Regions from separate parts of the Exiguobacterium sp. s150 genome, predicted to be linked through region 2. Evidence: predicted binding sites of a transcription regulator. Region 2 holds the regulator's gene; the other holds the start of a gene.
What was found. Region 2 encodes LexA, which represses DNA repair genes until DNA is damaged. Its sites were predicted from a motif close to CGAACATATGTTCG; they were not measured.

Region 1 (9,432 bases), on a different contig from region 2:
TCTAGTGTTTTGCCATCGCGATGGGCGACGCCGATCGTCATCGTGACGTGAAGGCGAGCCCCCTCATAAATCGTTTCGGTCGATTTGATACGGCTAAGCAGCTCGTCGAGCCGTTCGTCAATGTCGGCCTCTGTCTCCCCGACGAGGAAGAGTAAGAACTCTTCTCCGCCCCAACGGACACAGACGGCGTCCGTCCATGTCAGCGTCGTGGCGACGCGGCGCAAGACGAGGTCGCCGCAATCATGACCGTGCCGCTCGTTGAACGCCTTGAAGTGATCGATGTCGGCCAGAGCGACGGCGTACGGTCGGCCTTCCTGCACCGCACGCGCGACGCCCTCCTCGATGCGTGACGTCCCGGTCAGTCGATTGTAGAGACCGGTCAGGCCGTCGCGCGAGGCGAGGGTATGCAGCCGTTCGTTCGTCCCCTCGAGCTCGTTCGTCACTTCGACGACCGATCCTTCGAAGATGAACGACAGTCCTGCAATGAGCCCGATCGTCGACAAGAGGCAGAACAAGCCGAGCGCTTGCTCGAAGGCGGGCGCAAGCGCTTCTGTGCCATCCGACACGAACAAGTAAAGCGAGCCGTAAATCGCCATGGCGATGCCGGTCGTCGCGACGCGCGCACCTCGATTCACGTTCGGCATGAAGAACACGCCATAGGCGACCATGATGATGAAGTAATGAACGTTCGCATCCCAACCGAGGACGATCGTTGAGATGACGGCATTGTAGACGACCTCGACGAACAGGCCGACGAAGAATGTCCGATAGTAGCGTTTATGTACGAAGTAAAACGAAATCGTGTAATACAGCACGCTGGCGACGTTCGACCAGGCGAGCAACATGACGTCGAGCCGTAAAAAGGTGACGAAGAACACGACATGAATCAACCATGCGAGCGCGTTCCCGTATAATGTGATGCGATAGTTATATAACGTACCGCGACGTTCCTCATAGGTTGTCCCCACGCGAACACCTCCTTTACTCAGTATATCGAAACCGGCTCCATTTGCACATATTTGTTTCGAAATTCGAGTCAATCGCTCGCCATCGACCCGCTTGGAACGGTCGTTATCCTTGCGTGAAATAGATATTTCACGCAAGGTTTGATTGCGTACAGGTTCGCGCCAATTTGCACGGTTCTCATACGCCCCGTTCGTGAAACTGAAAAAGACGCCAATGAACATGGTTTACATAATAATTTATAGTGAACCAATTGATTTGTTTTAAAAAAAGAAAAGAGTTACAGTTGTATGGAATCTGAAAATAAACCTTGAAACAGGGAATGAGGTAACGGTACACTGAGAACGTAAACAAAAGGGGGCAAACTAGAATGGATGACCAGCATTTGAAACGATTGCTCGAAGAAGCAAAGACGATCGCCGTCGTCGGGATCTCCTCGAACCCGAACAAGACCGCGAATCAAATCGCCGACTATTTGTTGTTGCAAGGCTACACCGTCATCCCGGTCAACCCGACGCTCGAGACGTGGAACGGACGGAAAGTGTATCCGACCGTCGAGAGTATTCCTGGCCATATCGATATCGTCGACGTCTTTCGTCGCAGCGAGTATTTGGCCGAGGTCGCCGAGGATGCCGTCCGACACGGGGATGTCGGGCTCATCTTCAACCAGCTCGGTCTCTCGAGCGCTGACGCGGAACGGATCGCCCGCGAAGCCGGGATCGATTACGTCGAGAACCGATGCATCTATGTCGAGCACGCCCGCTTGATCGGTTAAGACCTGCCTCCTTGGCAGGTCTCCTTTTTTTCACGTGCCTCGCGCGTCGGGGGCGGGCTTGCCAGAATCGAAAAACAGCTATACAATAGGAAAGAAAACGAACGTGTGTTCGAAATTGAGGTGACGAAAATGTCAACAGATTTATTCAATTACAATGAAGACGCCATTCAGGTGCTCGAAGGACTCACGGCCGTCCGTAAACGACCAGGGATGTACATCGGTTCGACCGACCATCGCGGTCTCCACCATCTCGTCTACGAGATCGTCGATAACGCGATCGACGAGGCGCTCGCCGGGTTCGGCGGGCAAATCGATGTGACGATTCATAAAGACGATGCCATCACGGTCCGCGACCATGGCCGCGGCATGCCGACGGGGATGCACGCTTCCGGCAAACCGACGCCAGAGGTCATCTTCACGGTGCTCCATGCCGGCGGAAAGTTCGGTCAAGGCGGCTATAAGACGTCCGGGGGCCTCCACGGGGTCGGCGCCTCGGTCGTGAACGCACTGTCGAGCAAGGTCGTCGTGACGATTCACCGTGACGGCAAGCTGTTCGAGCAGACGTTTGCCGACGGCGGAATCCCGCAGACGACGCTCCTCGAGACCGGGAAGACGCGCCAGACCGGCACGAGCGTCTATTTTAAACCGGACGCCTCGATCTTCTCGACGACGACCTACAACTACGACACGCTCGCCGAACGGTTGCGCGAGTCGGCGTTCCTCTTGAAAGGACTCACGATCACGCTGAAAGACGAACGAACTGACAAGGAAGAGAGGTTCCATTACGAGGAAGGGATCGCCGAGTTCGTCCAATATTTAAACGACGACAAGGCGACGCTCCACCCGATCGTCTATTTCGAAGGGACAGAGAACGACATCGAGCTCGAGCTCGCCTTCCAGTTCACGGACGCCTACTCCGAGAACGTCCTCTCGTTCGTCAATAACGTCCGGACACGCGACGGCGGCACGCACGAGGTCGGCGCCAAGACGGCGATGACCCGCGTCGTGAACGAATACGCACGTAAGAACGGCTTGTTGAAAGAGAAAGACAAGAACCTCGACGGTGGCGACGTCCGCGAAGGGCTCACGCTCATCGTCTCGGTCCGAATCCCCGAGGAGTTCCTCCAGTTCGAGGGACAGACGAAGTCGAAACTCGGCTCGCCGGAAGCGCGGACGAGTTCGGACAGCGTCATGGCGAAGCAGTTGACGATCTTCCTCGAGGAGAACCCACAGATGGCGACGATGCTCATCAAGAAGGCGATCCGTGCCGCCCAGGCCCGCGAAGCCGCCCGCAAGGCGCGTGAAGAGGCTCGTAACGGCAAGAAGAAGAAACGTTCGAGCATCTTGAACGGGAAACTGACGCCGGCGACGTCGAAGAACGCCGCCAAGAACGAACTGTTCCTCGTCGAGGGTGACTCGGCCGGCGGTTCGGCCAAACAGGGCCGTGACCGGACGTTCCAAGCCATCCTGCCGCTCCGCGGGAAGGTCATCAACTCGGAGAAGTCGAAGCTTCAGGACATCATGAAGAACGAGGAGATCAACACGATCATCCATGCGATCGGGGCCGGCGTCGGCCACGACTTCGACCTCGAGGACTGCAATTTCGACAAGGTCATCATCATGACCGACGCCGATACGGACGGGGCGCACATCCAAGTGCTCCTGCTGACGTTCTTCTTCCGCTATATGCGGCCGCTCGTCGAGGCGGGCAAAGTGTTCGTCGCTTTGCCGCCGCTCTATCGTATCTCGAAAGGCAAAGGCAAGTCGGAACAGTTCGAGTACGCCTGGGACGAAGAGGCGCTCGAGAAGCTCGTCAAAGTGTATAAGAAGGGGTATATCCTCCAGCGCTACAAAGGTCTCGGGGAGATGAACGCCGACCAGTTATGGGAGACGACGATGAACCCGGACACACGGACGCTCATCCGTGTCACGGTAGACGACGCCGCCATCGCCGACAAGCGCGTCTCGGTGCTCATGGGAGACAACGTCGCCCATCGCCGTGAGTGGATCGAGGAGAACGTCGCCTTCGGCCTCCAGGAAGATGATTCGATCATCGCCAATGAACACGTGACTAAAGCGATTGAGGAAGTGATGTAACGATGTCGACGATTCAACACATTTTAAACTTGTCGCTCGAACAGGTCGTCGGTGACCGTTTCGGGCGTTACTCGAAATATATCATTCAGGACCGGGCGCTTCCGGACGCGCGTGACGGGCTCAAACCCGTTCAGCGCCGTATCCTGTATGCGATGCACCATGAGGGCAACACGAACGAGAAACCGTACCGCAAATCGGCCAAGACGGTCGGGAACGTCATCGGGAACTATCACCCGCACGGTGACAGCTCCGTCTATGAGGCGATGGTACGCCTGTCACAGGACTGGAAGTTACGTTATCCGCTCATCGACATGCACGGGAACAACGGCTCGATGGACGGCGACTCGGCTGCCGCGATGCGGTATACCGAGGCCCGGCTATCGAAGATCGCCGGCGTCATGCTGACGTCGATCTCGAAGAACACGGTCGACTACACGCCGAACTTCGACGATTCGACCGAAGAGCCGCTCGTCTTGCCGTCACTTCTCCCGAACCTGCTTATGAACGGGACGACGGGCATCTCGGCCGGTTACGCCACCGAGATCCCGCCGCACAACTTGACCGAGGTGCTCAATCTCGCCATCGCCCGCCTGAAAGGTCAGGTCCAAACGGCGACGGAAGCGCTCGAGTACATGCAAGGACCGGATTTCCCGTCCGGCGGGATCGTCATGGGTCGCGACGGCATCTTGAAGGCGTTCGAGACCGGAAAAGGCAAGGTCATCATCCGTGCCAAATCGGTCATCGAACCGCTCAAGGGTGGCCGTGAACAAATTACGATCACGGAGCTCCCATATGAGGTGAACAAGGCGAACCTCGTCAAGAAGATGGAAGAACTCCGTCTCGACAAGAAGGTCGAAGGCGTCGCCGAGGTCCGCGATGAGACCGACCGGACCGGCGTCCGTGTCGTCATCGAGTTGAAGAAAGAGGCCGACGCGGAAGGTGTGCTCCACTTCTTCTTGAAGCATACCGACCTGCAGCTCGCCTACAACTACAACATGGTCTCGATCGTCAACCGGACACCGAAACAGATGGGACTGCTGCCGATCATCGATGCCTATTTGAAACACGTCGAAGAGGTCGTGACGCGGCGGACGACGTTCGAGCTCGAGCAGGCGAAGAAACGCGCCGAAATCGTCGACGCGCTTGAACAGGCCATCTCGGTCTTAGATGAGACGCTCGAACTCATCCGTTCGGCGAAAGATAAAGCCGAGGCGAAACAGAAGCTCATGGCGCGCTTCTCGTTCTCGGACCGCCAAGCCGAAGCGGTCGTCATGCTTCAATTGTATCGCTTGACGAACACGGATATCGTCGAGCTTCAAAAAGAGGCGAAGGCGCTCCAAAAAGAGATCACGCGTCTCGCGAACATCTTGAACGTCGACGCGACGAAACGGAAGCTCATCTCGAAAGAACTCACGGCGCTCCGTGACGAGTTCGGTGATGCGCGACGTTCGGTCATCGAGTCTGAGGTCGAGGAGTTGAAGCTGAAGACCGAGGTCATGATCGCCGTCGAAGAGACGATGGTCTTCGTCAGCCGTGACGGTTACGTCAAACGCTCGTCGATGCGCTCATACGGCGCCTCGAGCGACGAGATGCCGGACATGAAAGACAAGGACCGTCCTGTCCTCGTCACCCAGGCAATGACGACGGACCACTTGCTCGTCTGGACGAACAAAGGCAGCTACTTGCTCATCCCGGTCCATCAAATCCCAGAGTCGAAATGGAAGGATGCCGGACAGCACGTGGCTAACCTCGTGCCGATTGAAGGCGAGCAAGTCGTCTCGGCCGATGTCGTCTCGACGTTCGATACCGACGCACACTGCCTGTTCGTGACGCGTGACGGCATGGTCAAACGGACGCCGCTCCGTGACTATGACGCCCAGCGTAAGTCGAAAGCGCTCATGGCGCTCAAGTTAAAAGGCGATGATACGGTCGTCTTCGCAGGGATCAGCGACGGGCCGGGCCAATTGTTCCTCGTCTCGGAGCGAGGCTATGGGCTCTGGTTCAAGGAAGATGACGTACCGGTCGTCGGGCAACGTGCCGCCGGCGTCAAGGCGATGAACTTGAAGGATGGTGACACGGTCGCCGATGCGTTTGCCTTCTTCACGCCGCCTCTCTTCGTCCTCGTGACGCAGCGTGGCGCAGTCAAGAAGATGAAGCTCGAGGATCAGTTCGATTGCACGAACCGTAACTTGCGTGGGACGATGCTCATCCGTGAAGTCAAATCGAAACCGCATCAGATTCGTCGTGTGCTCCCGGTGCATGACGATGAGACGCTCCACATTATCGGGAAAAAGAAAGCGAAGACGGTCAAGACGAAGCAGTTGACGCTTCTAGACCGCTACGCCAACGGCTCGTTCGTGTTTGACGAGGAGACGTTCGGTGAGATTGAAGACGTGTACCTCGATTGAGGAGGGCCCTGTACAACAGACGTTGTGCAGGGTTTTTTCGTTCCGGTATAAATGTATTTAAGGAGACAGAAGCTTGAAAAGTAGCTGGATTCGCGACATCGATCTTGAAATGAAATGGTTGCTTGACGAGCGGTACGGACTAAATGATTCGTTTACAGAAAGCTTTTACGATGAGAAATGAACAAAAGACGCGCGAGGCGTCTTTTTGAATACGTCTTAGATGTCAGCCTCCATAAGATACCGTTCCAAATCGGCCTGTTGGCGCAAGTGATGGCGGGTATGCATCTCGATCAGGGCGTACCACTCTTGTGCGTTCAACCAGCCAAAACCGCCATGCTGGGCTTTAACGTAAGGATTTGCCGACCGGACGAACGGTTCGAGGCGCTCAAGACGGGAAAGCAATGCATCGATCCGGCGTTCGAGCAGTTCCCGTTTGTCCGTATTGTTCGGAGGTTGGTTCATTTCGTCAAGTAAACGGATTTTCATCGGAGGGAACCCACCGGCCTGAAACAACCGTTCACCGAACTCGGTCTTCCCGAGCGGTTGCTCTTCAGTGGAAGCGAGACACCGTTTAATCTCATCCGCATATTCCTCAGCCACCACGATGATATGGTCGTACATTTGTCCGATTGACCAGATATCGTCTGCTGCCTGATATCGCAACTGTCGCTCGGTATAACCGTCCAAATCGTCTTTGAATTGGGACAATATAAGCATCGTCATACGTTTCCTCCTTGATGAATCATATTGTATGAAGTATATCATGTGCACGATACGTACTTTCTGCTAGAAGCGGGTATTCTTGAAGAGGAACAACTCACCCCTGCGGCGAAATGAGTAGCAGGACAAACGATGGAGGGATGACTATGTCAGAATGGCTCGATTGGGCCAAACGGCTACAGGCATTGGCTCAGGCCGGCTTGACGTTCACGAAAGACGAGTTTGACCGCGAGCGGTACCTTGAGCTGCAACAGATTGCGACCGAGATGTTTGAACGACAATCCAATCTCGCATTGGACGAGATCACCGAGTTGACGCACATTGATGGCTATCCGACACCAAAGCTTGACGTACGGGGTGTCGTCTTCCAAGAAGACCGGTTGTTGCTCGTCAAAGAACGTTCAGAAGGACGTTGGACGCTTCCGGGTGGCTTTTGCGAGGTCGGGCTCTCGCCTACGGAGAATATCGTCAAAGAGATTGAGGAGGAAGCGGGATTTGATGTCGCACCGATCCGTCTCGTCGCCTTGTTTGATATGCATCATCACCCACATCCGCCCATGTCGCAGCATTACTATAAACTGTTTATCGAATGCGAGCTGATTGGCGGGGAGGCGCAGGTGAGCTATGAGACGAGTGACGTCGGCTTTTTCACACGGGACGCGTTGCCGCCGCTCTCGCTCGCTCGGAACACGCTCGAGCAACTCCATATGTGTTTTGACGCCCGATGGCAAGAAGACTGGGTGACATTGTTTGATTGAGGGGAGGGGATTGTGTGGTCATTACACGCTTGGAACATGTTCATCAACTGACCTTTTACGCGCCGGTACTGCCGATTAACGTCCAATTGATTGAAAGAGAGCTCGGGCTCGTCTTGATTGATACGGCACTTGAACGGAACGCCGCGGACATTTTGGCCTATATCGAGTCGCTTGAACGGCCGCTTCTTGCCATTTTATTGACGCATGCCCACGGCGACCACGTCGGAGGTGTCGATCGCATCTTGAAAGTCCATCCTCATGCCGAGTTGTACATCTCGCGCCGCGATGCCCGATTGCTTGAAGGGGATCGGACGACCGACCCGGATGAGCGGGAGCTTAAAATTAAAGGCTCGCTCCCGACAATTCATTCGTTGCCGGACAAGCGGTTAGACCCAGGTGAGCGGTTGTTCGGGTTCCGCGTCTATCACGCTGCCGGTCACACACCGGGATCCGTCGCTTATTTTGATGAAGCGAGTCGGATTCTGTTCGCAGGCGACGCGTTTCAATCGCATGGGGGAGTCGCTGTGGCAGGGGACGTCAGACCGCTTTTCCCGCTTCCTGGACTGGCGACATGGGATAAGTCGGCCGCTGTCGAGAACGCCGAGAAGTTGATCGATCTCGCGCCACGTCATACGTTCGTAGGCCATGGAAAATCGATTGAAGGGACTCATCGGCTCTATCGGGCGCTAAAACGCGCGAAGCGTAAACGGGCACGGCTGTTTTCACGGTAAAGGAGGAGGTGTGAGATGATGGAGCTACGTGAGATTCAGACGACGCAATATCGTTCGGCTGAGCAAATGCTCGAGATTCAACGAAATGCCTACGCGGTCGAGGCTGAGTTGATCGGTTTCGATGAGATTCCAGCTCGATATGAGACGGTTGAAGTGATTCAAAATTTACCCGGTGAGAGTTACGGATTGTATAACGACGAGCGGTTGATTGGATTTATCACGATCGAGACGGCCGAGACAACGGTCGAAGTCACAAAGCTGTGTATTGATCCGACGTATTTTCGGGCGAGACTGGCGACGACTTTGCTCGAACACGTCCTAAGCCTTCATGAAGACAAGCTAGTTTATGTCCATACCGGAAAACATAACGGTCCAGCAAAGCGTCTGTATAAGAAGTTAGGGTTTGAAGCGAGCTCTGAATTCGAACCGGAACCCGGTGTCACATTGATTCGATTTACACGTGCATAACATCTCGTCTCATTTCTCTCATTCTGTCTCACTTCTTTAAGTATACTAAAGGATTGAGACAGAGTTTTATTTTTACTGATAATATATGTTATGTAAACTAATAAAAAAAGCAGAGAAAATCGATGCCAGATGTGACGTCTCTCCTCTCAGCTGCAACTCAGAAAATCTTGTACCAATACAACGTCATGTCGATGTTCGGATTGCCGGTTTGTTTGAGTGTATCGACACCGCCGAGCGCGAACCCTTCTTTCGCATAAAATCGACACGCGATCACGTTATCGTTCTGCGCTTCGAGTGACAATCCGAGCAACGATTGCTCTTTTGCCCACGTCTCTACAACACCGATTAACAAATGACCGAGCCCGCTGTTTCGATACGCTTTCTGCACAGCGATGTTCTCGATATATGCAAAACGGTTCCAGTCTCTTGCGACACGGATTTGTCCGATACAAGTCGTCTCGTCGAATGCCAAGAATACTTGTTTGTCCTCACGATTGATGTACTCAGACCAG
Region 2 (9,432 bases):
GCGAGACGCATTCCCATCACATGTTTGAAAATGTCGATTCGGATGTTTTGGACGATTTTGAGCGCAATCTTTTGAAACGAGATGGACTGCAAATAATCGAATACGATCGCCGACACGTGGAGCACCATATAGACGACGAAAAGTGTGACGACCCAGTTCGTCGGATAGACGCCCGGCGTGACGAACTCATCGATGAACACCTTGATTAAAAACGGTCCGGCGAGCTTCGCGCCTGTCGCGAGCAACAGGAAGACGAACGCGAGGCCGAGCGGTCGACCATACCGTTTCGTATAGCCAAGTAGCCGCTTGATGACCGCCCATTCCTGAATATCATGCTTCATGATGGCCACCTCCTTCTACAATCGCCTCGAGCTGTTGACGATCATACGTGTCTTTATACCAACCGTCTTGTCGAATCAAGTCGGCGTGACTCCCCCGTTGGATGACGCGTCCTGCTTCGAGGACGAGAATCTCGTCCGCATGTTCGACGGCCGACAGTCGATGCGCCACAATGAGACGCGATTGATCCGGATTGCCGGTTCGAAAATGGTCGATAATCGCTTCCTCTGTCTTCGCATCGACGGCAGATAACGCATCATCGAGGATGAGCACGTCCGCCTCGACCATGAGCGCCCGCGCGATTGAGATACGCTGCTTCTGTCCGCCAGACAGCGTGACGCCGCGTTCCCCGACAAGCGTCGCATATCCGTCCGGGAGGCGCATGATGTCGTCATGGACCTCTGCGATTTTCGCCGCCTCCATGATTTCATCCATTTTTGCGTCCGGGCGACCGAACGCGATGTTGCTTGCGATCGAGTCTGAGAATAAGAAATGGTCTTGCGGGACGAGCGCGACCCGCTCGAGCAGGACCTGTTTCTGCACTTGTCGGATGTTGATGCCCCCGATTTTGACTTTCCCTTCGCTCACATCGTACTCACGCGTCAACAGACGGACGAGCGTTGTCTTCCCGGAACCGGTCCGACCGACCACGCCGAGCGTCTTCCCACGTTCGAGCCGGAACGAGACGTCTGTAAGGACGGCATGTTCGTCATAGGCGAACGAACGGATGTCCGCCTCAACCTCCGAGTGCGCGAGCTTCGTCGCCGCGACCGGATCGTCTTGAATCTCAGGTTTGACGGCGAGCATACGCTCGATTCGGTCGTATGAAGCGCGACCACGTTCGACGATGTTGAATAGCCAGCCGAAGGCGAGCATCGGCCACGTGAGTAAACTGAGGTAAGCGGTGAAGCTGACGATTTGTCCGATTGTCAGTTCGCCTTGTTCAATCAAGTATGCGCCGTAACCGATCGAGAGGATATACGATAACCCCACGATACCGAAGATGGTCGGGTCATACAGGGCGTCGATTTTGGCGACGCGGACGTTCTTTGCCATGACCTCGTCCGAGAGCGTCTCGAACGAATCGACGTCACGCCCGACTTCCCCGGTCGACTTTAAGACACGGACGCCACTGACGCTCTCTTGGACTTTGTCGTTTAGCTCCGAGAACGCCGCCTGCGCGACGCCGAAGCGGCTATGTAGTAACTTTCCGTAACGTGTCGTCAAGGCGACCATGATTGGTAGCGGTAAGAGCGCGACGACCGTCAACTTCCAACTGATCGTCGTCACCATCGTGATGATGACGAACGTCCCCATCGTCACACTGTCGACGAGCGTCAAAATCCCGGCACCGGCCGTCATCGAGACGGCTTGCACGTCGTTCGTCGCGTGGGCCATCAAATCGCCGACACGGGACTTCTTATAAAACCGTTGATCCAAATCGGTGAAATGTCGATAGAGCTGGCTCCGGAGCAATCGCCCGAGCCGAATCGAGGCACCGAAGATGAAGTAGCGCCAGAAGAAGCGCGCGACATAGTTGCCAATCCCGACGGCTGCGAGTCCACCGAGGAGGAGCCATAATAGGTTTCGCTCAAGCGACCCTTCGTTCATCTCGTCGACGATGCGGCCGATGATGCGTGGCGGTACGAGCTCGAGTGCGGCGACGAACATGAGCAGCACGATCCCGAGCGCATACGTTCGCCATTCAAGCTTGAAAAACCATGATAATTGTTTAAATACACGAATGTGAATCGCCCCCTTATCTTGAAATAAGACTATTCATTTATGGTAGCGAAAGTTTGTTCGATTGTCTAACAAAATATGGGTACGAAAAAACACTCCGCGATGGCGGAGTGTCTCAAACACAAACATTATGATTTCTTTTCGTTCTTCATTTGAACGTTCATGGCACGCATCACTTGGTTGACTTTCTTCTGTGACGGTTTTTGACCCATCTGCATCATCAACGTGCGAATCATGTCTTCATTGATTGGCGGGTTTTGTTCGAGGTAGTTCATCATGTATTTACGAGCGATGAAGAAACCGATCGCGATACCTCCGATGAGTGCTGCTACGACGATAAGAATCCAGAACAATGTACTCAAGGTTTTTACCTCCTCTACCATATGAAACATCGTTTTTTACTATACACTATATTACGCTAATTCGCTAGTCGTCAGAAAAAAAATCGTGATGCCCTCCAGAAACGGATGACATCACGACGGTTCTTGATTTAAAGCGATTTGACAGCGTCGACGACGTTCTCGACCGACATGCCATACTCCTTCATGAGGAGGTCGCCAGGAGCCGAGGCCCCGAACTTGTCGATTCCGAGTACTTTACCGCCGAAGCCGACGTATTTGTACCATCCGAGCGTCGATCCCGCTTCGAGCGAGACGCGCTTCGTCACAGATGACGGAAGGACAGACTCTTTGTATTCAGCCGATTGTGCTTCGAACAATTCCCAAGAAGGCATCGACACGACAGCCGCGTTCACGCCTTCTGAAGCGAGTTGTTCGCGCGCTTCGACGAGGACGTGGACTTCAGAACCCGTACCGAGGAGAAGCACGTCCGCCCCGTTCGAGTCGCCCGCGACGACGTATGCACCTTTCGCCGCCTGCTCGACTGACGTCCCTTCAAGCTCAGGAAGCGCTTGACGCGTCAAGACGAGAAGTGATGGTGTCGATGTCGTCGTCACCGCCTGTTTCCAAGCCGCGATCGTCTCTTTCCCATCCGCTGGGCGGAGAACTGAAACGTTTGGCATCGCGCGGAAGCTCATCAAGTGCTCGACCGGTTCGTGTGTCGGACCATCTTCACCGACCGCAATCGAATCGTGCGTCAAGATGAACGTCGACGGGAGACCCATGAGGGCAGCCAAACGGACCGCTGGACGGAGGTAGTCTGAGAAGACGAAGAACGTCGCGCCGTAAGGAAGAACGCCACCGTGGAGGGCCATGCCGTTGACGGCAGCTGCCATCGCGAACTCACGGACACCGAACCAGATGTTGCGACCAGCCGGATCTTCGTCGAAGTCCGCCGCACCTTTAATCATCGAGTTGTTCGAACCGGCGAGGTCAGCCGACCCACCGAAGAGCGTCGGAACTGCTTTCGCGATCGCGTTCAATACTTCTCCGCTCGTCTGACGTGTCGCTTTCTTCGAGCCGATTTCAAACGTCGGCAACTCGCTGTCCCAACCTTCTGGGAGTTCGTTGTTCATCGCACGCTCGAATTGGGCACCGAGCTCTGGATGAGCCGATTTGTAAGCTTCGACGAGTTCGTTCCAGTCCGACTCATACTTCGCGCCCGGCTCGATGACTTTCTCGTTGAACAAGTCATACACTTCAGTCGGCACGTAGAAGTTCTCGCCTTCCCACTTGTAGAACTGTTTCGTGAGCTCGATTTCGGCTTCGCCGAGTGGTGCGCCGTGCGACGCCGATTTCCCTGACTTGTTCGGTGAACCGAAGCCGATGACCGTCTTCACTTCGATGAGCGTCGGTTTCGACGTCTCCGCTTTCGCTTCATCGATCGCCTTCGCGATCGTGTCGATGTCCGTTCCGTCCTCGACACGGATGACTTGCCAGCCGTATGCGTTGAAACGGTCTTCGACGCTCTCCGAGAACGACTTGTGAAGGTCACCGTCGAGTGAGATGTCGTTTGAATCATAAAGGACGACGAGCTTGCCGAGCTTCAAGTGACCAGCGAGTGAGGCAGCTTCTGCCGACACGCCTTCCATCAAGTCACCGTCTCCGCAAATCCCGTATGTGAAGTGGTCAACCACTTTGAACTCATCACGGTTGTATGTCGCTTCCAAATGTTTCTCTGCCATCGCCATCCCGACTGCCATGGCAATCCCTTGGCCGAGCGGTCCAGTCGTCGCGTCGACACCGGCCGTGTGACGGTACTCTGGGTGTCCAGGCGTCTTCGAATCCATTTGACGGAACGATTTGAGATCGTCGAGTGAAAGGTCGTAACCAGATAAGTGAAGGAGCGAGTACAAGAGCATCGAACCGTGTCCCGCTGAAAGCACGAACCGGTCGCGGTTGAACCAGTTCGGGTTTTTCGGGTTGTGACGCATCTTATCTGTCCAAAGCGTGAACGCCATCGGAGCCGCACCCATCGGCATACCCGGGTGACCAGAGTTCGCTTTTTGGACCGCATCAATCGAGAGCGTCCGAATCGAGTTAATCGCTAATAATTCTTTAGTAGTTGTTTCCACTAATTTCATCCTCTCTGTTGTTACAAAGTTTCTACCCGTCATATTTTAGCACACTCATTCGTGTGTCACAACTAATTAATTAGTATAACACATTGATTGAAATCGTTTACTTCCTTCGCTTTGTTTACCCGTCAATCGTCGAACCTTATCCTTGTTCGTGTATAACAAACATGCACATCCTATATGAAATAGGATGTGCATTCGAAGTCACTCGGAGCGTTGTCGATCTTGCTCTTCTTTTAGTTTTTGTGGCGTCACGTCGTTTCCTTCCGGATCGACCACCTTCATGCCCATCATCTGGGACTTGAACGATTGTCGGAACGCTTTCAAATATTGCTGACGAAGCGCTTGTTGCTCGTCCATCTCTTGTTGTGACAGACCGTCTGTCTTCGCTTTGTTGGCGAGGAAATTGATTCGTTCTAACTGTTCAGGTGCTAGCATCAGGCTCGCCCCCTCTCTACTGAATTTGTTCTTCTACTGTACAAAATCAGCGGCGAGGAATCAAGTTTTCAATCCTGAGACGTGCTCGAGGTAACGCCGGTTCACGGTCGCTTTCGACACTTCGTAACCGAACCCGCGCAACGTGGCCGCGATTTCGGCGAACGTCAGGCCTCGTTCGCGTAGCTGGACGATCTCCTCAATCGGCACTTTGATGCGGCTCCGACCGCCTTGGTCGTGGTGCTGAATGTTTCGCTGTGGGTTGAACCCGTTCGCGACGGCCCGGCGCATCCCGCGTGAGATTTTGGCGTTATGGATTTTCCGCTGATACTCCTCGACGACGCTCACAATCTCGAGCACCATCTTCTCGGCATCGGATACGATATATTCGTCTGGTGATTGCATCGTCAAGAGCCGAACGTCATGCTTCATGAGCGTGTGCAAAATCGCGATTTTAGCGTTCCCTCGCCCGAGACGGCTATCGTCGGTCACGAGGACGGCGTCGAGGTTCGAGGCGGATACGTGTTCGAGTAAGTCGAGGAGCCCGCCACGGTTCACTTCGTATCCGCTCTCTTGTTCGGTGATGACATCGACGACGTCGGCCTCGAGCCGACGCGCCATCCGCGTCAATTCGTCGACTTGGCGATCGAGAGACGTCTCTTGCGCCGCCTTGTTCGTCGATACGCGACAATAAATGACGACTCGCATCTCGTCACTCCCTTTCTTTCCATTCCCTTTCTACGATACACAGGAACGGGGTCGTTTCGCAAACAGAAACGATTATTCCGAGGCGAACCAGGTCGTCTTCCGTTCATTCTTTTCAGCCCGTTCAGCGATGATTCGCGCTTCAAGCGTCTCCGCTTCCGTCTTGGCGACTTCCGCCTCGATACTGCGCGTGTCTTCGACGGCTGGTGCCGCCACCTCGACTTGTCTCATTTCGCCGACCATATAAAATGCGAACATCCCTAATACCAACATCCCGACTAAGATGATTCCATTCACTGTATCTCTCATTATATTTCGCCTCCGTATCATAGGAATACACGTTCCCAAGAACGTTTGTTCGTTTATCTGTTCTCATCATAAAACAGGAACTTCTGTTCGGTCAAGCTAAAAAAACGAACGAATGTTTGTGCGCTCATGTGTTCTATGTTAAACTTAGACCATAAAGAATAGGATGCGTTCGCAGGATATTCGACATAATCGAGGTGACTTCCATTGAAAAAAATGTCAGCAAGACAACAACAGATACTTGATTTTATAAAAGACGAGGTCCGTGCCAAAGGTTATCCGCCTTCGGTCCGTGAAATCGGCGAAGCCGTCGGTTTGGCATCAAGCTCGACCGTCCACGGTCATTTGGACCGTCTTGAAAAGCGCGGCCTTATCCGCCGTGACAAGACGAAACCGCGGGCAATCGAGATTTTGAGCGATGACACGGTCGTCATCGAAGACCACGACGCCGTCACGTACGTCCCGGTCATCGGGAAAGTCACGGCCGGTACACCGATCACTGCAATCGAGAACGTGGAAGAACATTTCCCGCTCCCGACACACATGGTCGGCGCCGATAACGTCTACATGCTTTCTGTCTCAGGAGATTCGATGGTGAACGCCGGAATCTTAGATGGAGACCGGGTGCTCGTGCGTCAACAAAGCACAGCCGACAATGGAGAGATTGTCGTCGCGATGACCGACGAAGGCGAGGCGACCGTCAAACGCATCTATAAAGAAGCTTCGAAAATCAGACTACAACCAGAGAACGACGAGCTCGAGGCGATGTATTTTGATAACGTGTCGATTTTAGGGAAGGTCATCGGTGTATACCGGACGATTCATTAATGGCGAGTGGTAAGACGCATACGCGTACGAATTTCGTGGCAATCGGAGCTTTAGCGATTGCCACGCCTTTTATTGAACTCGATGTCCCGCTCGCCCTCCTTCTCGGCGCGATCGTCGGGACGCTCTGGCTCTCCCCGGACCTCGATTTGAAATCGGACGCCTATTTCCGTTGGGGGCCGCTCCGTGGATTTTGGTTGCCTTACGTGAAACTCATACCGCACCGGTCGTTGTTTTCGCACTTACCGGTACTGAGCGACTTGATTCGCGTCATCTATCTCGGCTTCCCGCTTGTCATTCTGCTCACGTTCACGCCGTACGAGACGGCGGCGATCGCCTGGCTCGACGAGTTCGGCTTGTCGTTCTTCCTCGGGCTCACGTTCGCGACGACGTTACATACGACGCTCGACTATACGTCCACGTTTTTCAAACGTGCGTTCTAATCAGGACGTCTCCACTCGGGGACGTCCTTTTAAACGCGCAAAAAAGCGCCCGTGCTTTCCGAAGAAGGCACGAGCGCTTTTTTGCTTGGATTAGTAGAGCGTCATATACTGATCGCGTTCCCACTCCGTCACTTGCATACGGAACATGTCCCACTCGATCTCTTTCAATTCGAGGAAGTGTTCGCCGATATGCTCGCCGAGTGAGTCCATGACGACTTTGTCGCCACGAAGTACTTCGAGTGCGTCGAAGAGCGTCGCTGGAAGATCATCGATTCCGTTCGCGACACGCTCAGGCTTGTCCATCACGTAGATGTTGCTGTCGATCGGTTTTGGAGCAACCAAATCTTTCTCGATTCCGTCGAGGCCTGAAGCCAAGAGTGACGAGAGCGCGAGGTACGGGTTCGCCGCCGGGTCGACCGAACGTACTTCGATACGCGTCGAGAGGCCACGGGCCGCCGGGACACGAACGAGTGGTGAACGGTTGCGGGCGCTCCACGCTACGTAGCAAGGCGCTTCGTAACCTGGGACGAGACGCTTATACGAGTTGACCGTCGGGTTACAGATGGCCGTGAACGCACGAGCGTGCTCGAGGATTCCCGCCGTGAAGGCGCGGGCCGTGTCTGAAAGCTCCATTTCGCCGTTCGGATCGTAGAAGACGTTCGTGTCGCCTTTGAAGAGCGACATGTTCGCGTGCATCCCTGAACCGTTGACGCCAAAGAGCGGCTTCGGCATGAATGTCGCGTGAAGACCGTACTTCGCCGCAATCGTCTTGACGACGAGCTTGAACGTTTGGATGTTATCGGCTGTCGTCACGGCATCCGCATATTTGAAGTCGATCTCGTGTTGCCCTGGTGCGACTTCGTGGTGTGACGCTTCGATTTCAAAGCCCATGTTCTCAAGCTCGATGACGATCTCTTTACGGCAGTTCTCACCGAGGTCGACCGGCGCCAAGTCGAAGTAGCCGCCTTGGTCGTTCAATTCGAGCGTCGGTTGACCGTTCAAATCCTTTTTGAAGAGGAAGAACTCTGGCTCAGGACCGACGTTGAACGCCGTGAAGCCAAGCTTTTGCATGTGCTCAAGGTTGCGTTTGAGCGTACCGCGCGGGTCACCGCTGAACGGTGTGCCGTCTGGGTTATAAATATCACAAATCAAGCGGGCGACTTTTCCGCTGCCATCTGTCCACGGGAAGACAACCCACGTGTTAAGGTCTGGATAAAGGTACATGTCTGACTCCTCGATGCGGACGAAACCTTCGATTGAAGAACCGTCGAACATCATCTTGTTGTCGAGGGCTTTGTCCAATTGGCTGATTGGCACCTCGACGTTTTTGATTGTTCCGAGGATGTCTGTGAATTGAAGACGAATAAAGCGTACGTCCTCTTCTTGTGCGATCCGTTTAATGTCTTCTTTTGTGAACGTTTTTCTGGCCATGGTGAAATGTCCCCTCTCACATTGTGTAATGGTTGATGTGTTGCCGTCAGCGATAAAAGCGCGAAAGCTCACCTTGGATGAGCGATGTCTTATTGAAGCGTCCGGCTTCTTGCAGTTGTGTCTTTAACAGTTGATGCAATTCTTTTTCCGAGATTTTCGGCGCATCACTGACCGGTGCCGGTGCGGCGGAAGCTTCCGCCTCTTTCGGCTCTTCATTGTCCAACATGTGGCGAATCGCCGCCAAGTTGAACCCTTGGTCGATGAAGTCCTTGATCGCGAGTAGACGTTCGACATCATTGAAGGAATAAAGTCGTCGTTTCGATTCCGTCCGACTAGGCGAAATCAGACCCTGTTCTTCATAATACCGAATCTGCCTACCTGTCAGTTGCGTTAAATCTTGGACGATTCCAATCGGAAACAACGGGTTGGAGCGACGAAATTGATCGGCCATCCCTTACTCCTCCTTTGCTGTCTTACACTGTGAGAATAATACATGACACTTTTCCTGTCAAGCGATGTTAAGAAAGTTAACATGACATTTCGGTTACAATGCAGTTGTGAGTTTAGTCTGGTCAAACGTGACGAGTCCTTTCGTGCGTAACTGGCTCAAGGCGAGCATCAATGCGACCTTGACATGCGCATACGTCAAGCCGCCTTGAACGTAAGCCGTATACGGTGCGCGGAGCGGTCCATCGGCTGATAGCTCGATCGACGACCCTTGGATGAACG

Region 1: the regulator LexA is predicted to act here: its motif matches at 1,837-1,850, upstream of parE (DNA topoisomerase IV subunit B).

Annotation. Positions count from the first base shown of each region.
Region 1 covers NZ_JACSMC010000006.1:11,030-20,461, forward strand. Annotated here, with positions in the region: gene KNP76_RS16025 (GGDEF domain-containing protein) at 1-968, opposite strand, end outside; gene KNP76_RS04910 (CoA-binding protein) at 1,334-1,738, shown strand; gene parE (DNA topoisomerase IV subunit B) at 1,868-3,835, shown strand; gene parC (DNA topoisomerase IV subunit A) at 3,838-6,243, shown strand; gene KNP76_RS04925 (DinB family protein) at 6,460-6,966, opposite strand; gene KNP76_RS04930 (NUDIX hydrolase) at 7,110-7,721, shown strand; gene KNP76_RS04935 (MBL fold metallo-hydrolase) at 7,751-8,452, shown strand; gene KNP76_RS04940 (GNAT family N-acetyltransferase) at 8,468-8,920, shown strand; gene KNP76_RS04945 (GNAT family N-acetyltransferase) at 9,078-9,432, opposite strand, start outside.
Region 2 covers NZ_JACSMC010000005.1:97,386-106,817, reverse strand. Annotated here, with positions in the region: gene KNP76_RS04770 (ABC transporter ATP-binding protein) at 1-341, opposite strand, end outside; gene KNP76_RS04765 (ABC transporter transmembrane domain-containing protein) at 331-2,085, opposite strand; gene KNP76_RS04760 (YneF family protein) at 2,211-2,444, opposite strand; gene tkt (transketolase) at 2,573-4,564, opposite strand; gene KNP76_RS04750 (DUF896 domain-containing protein) at 4,763-4,996, opposite strand; gene KNP76_RS04745 (YneB family resolvase-like protein) at 5,057-5,701, opposite strand; gene KNP76_RS04740 (hypothetical protein) at 5,774-6,007, opposite strand; gene lexA (transcriptional repressor LexA) at 6,212-6,832, shown strand; gene KNP76_RS04730 (metal-binding protein) at 6,832-7,272, shown strand; gene glnA (type I glutamate--ammonia ligase) at 7,363-8,703, opposite strand; gene KNP76_RS04720 (MerR family transcriptional regulator) at 8,750-9,154, opposite strand; gene KNP76_RS04715 (methionine gamma-lyase family protein) at 9,248-9,432, opposite strand, start outside.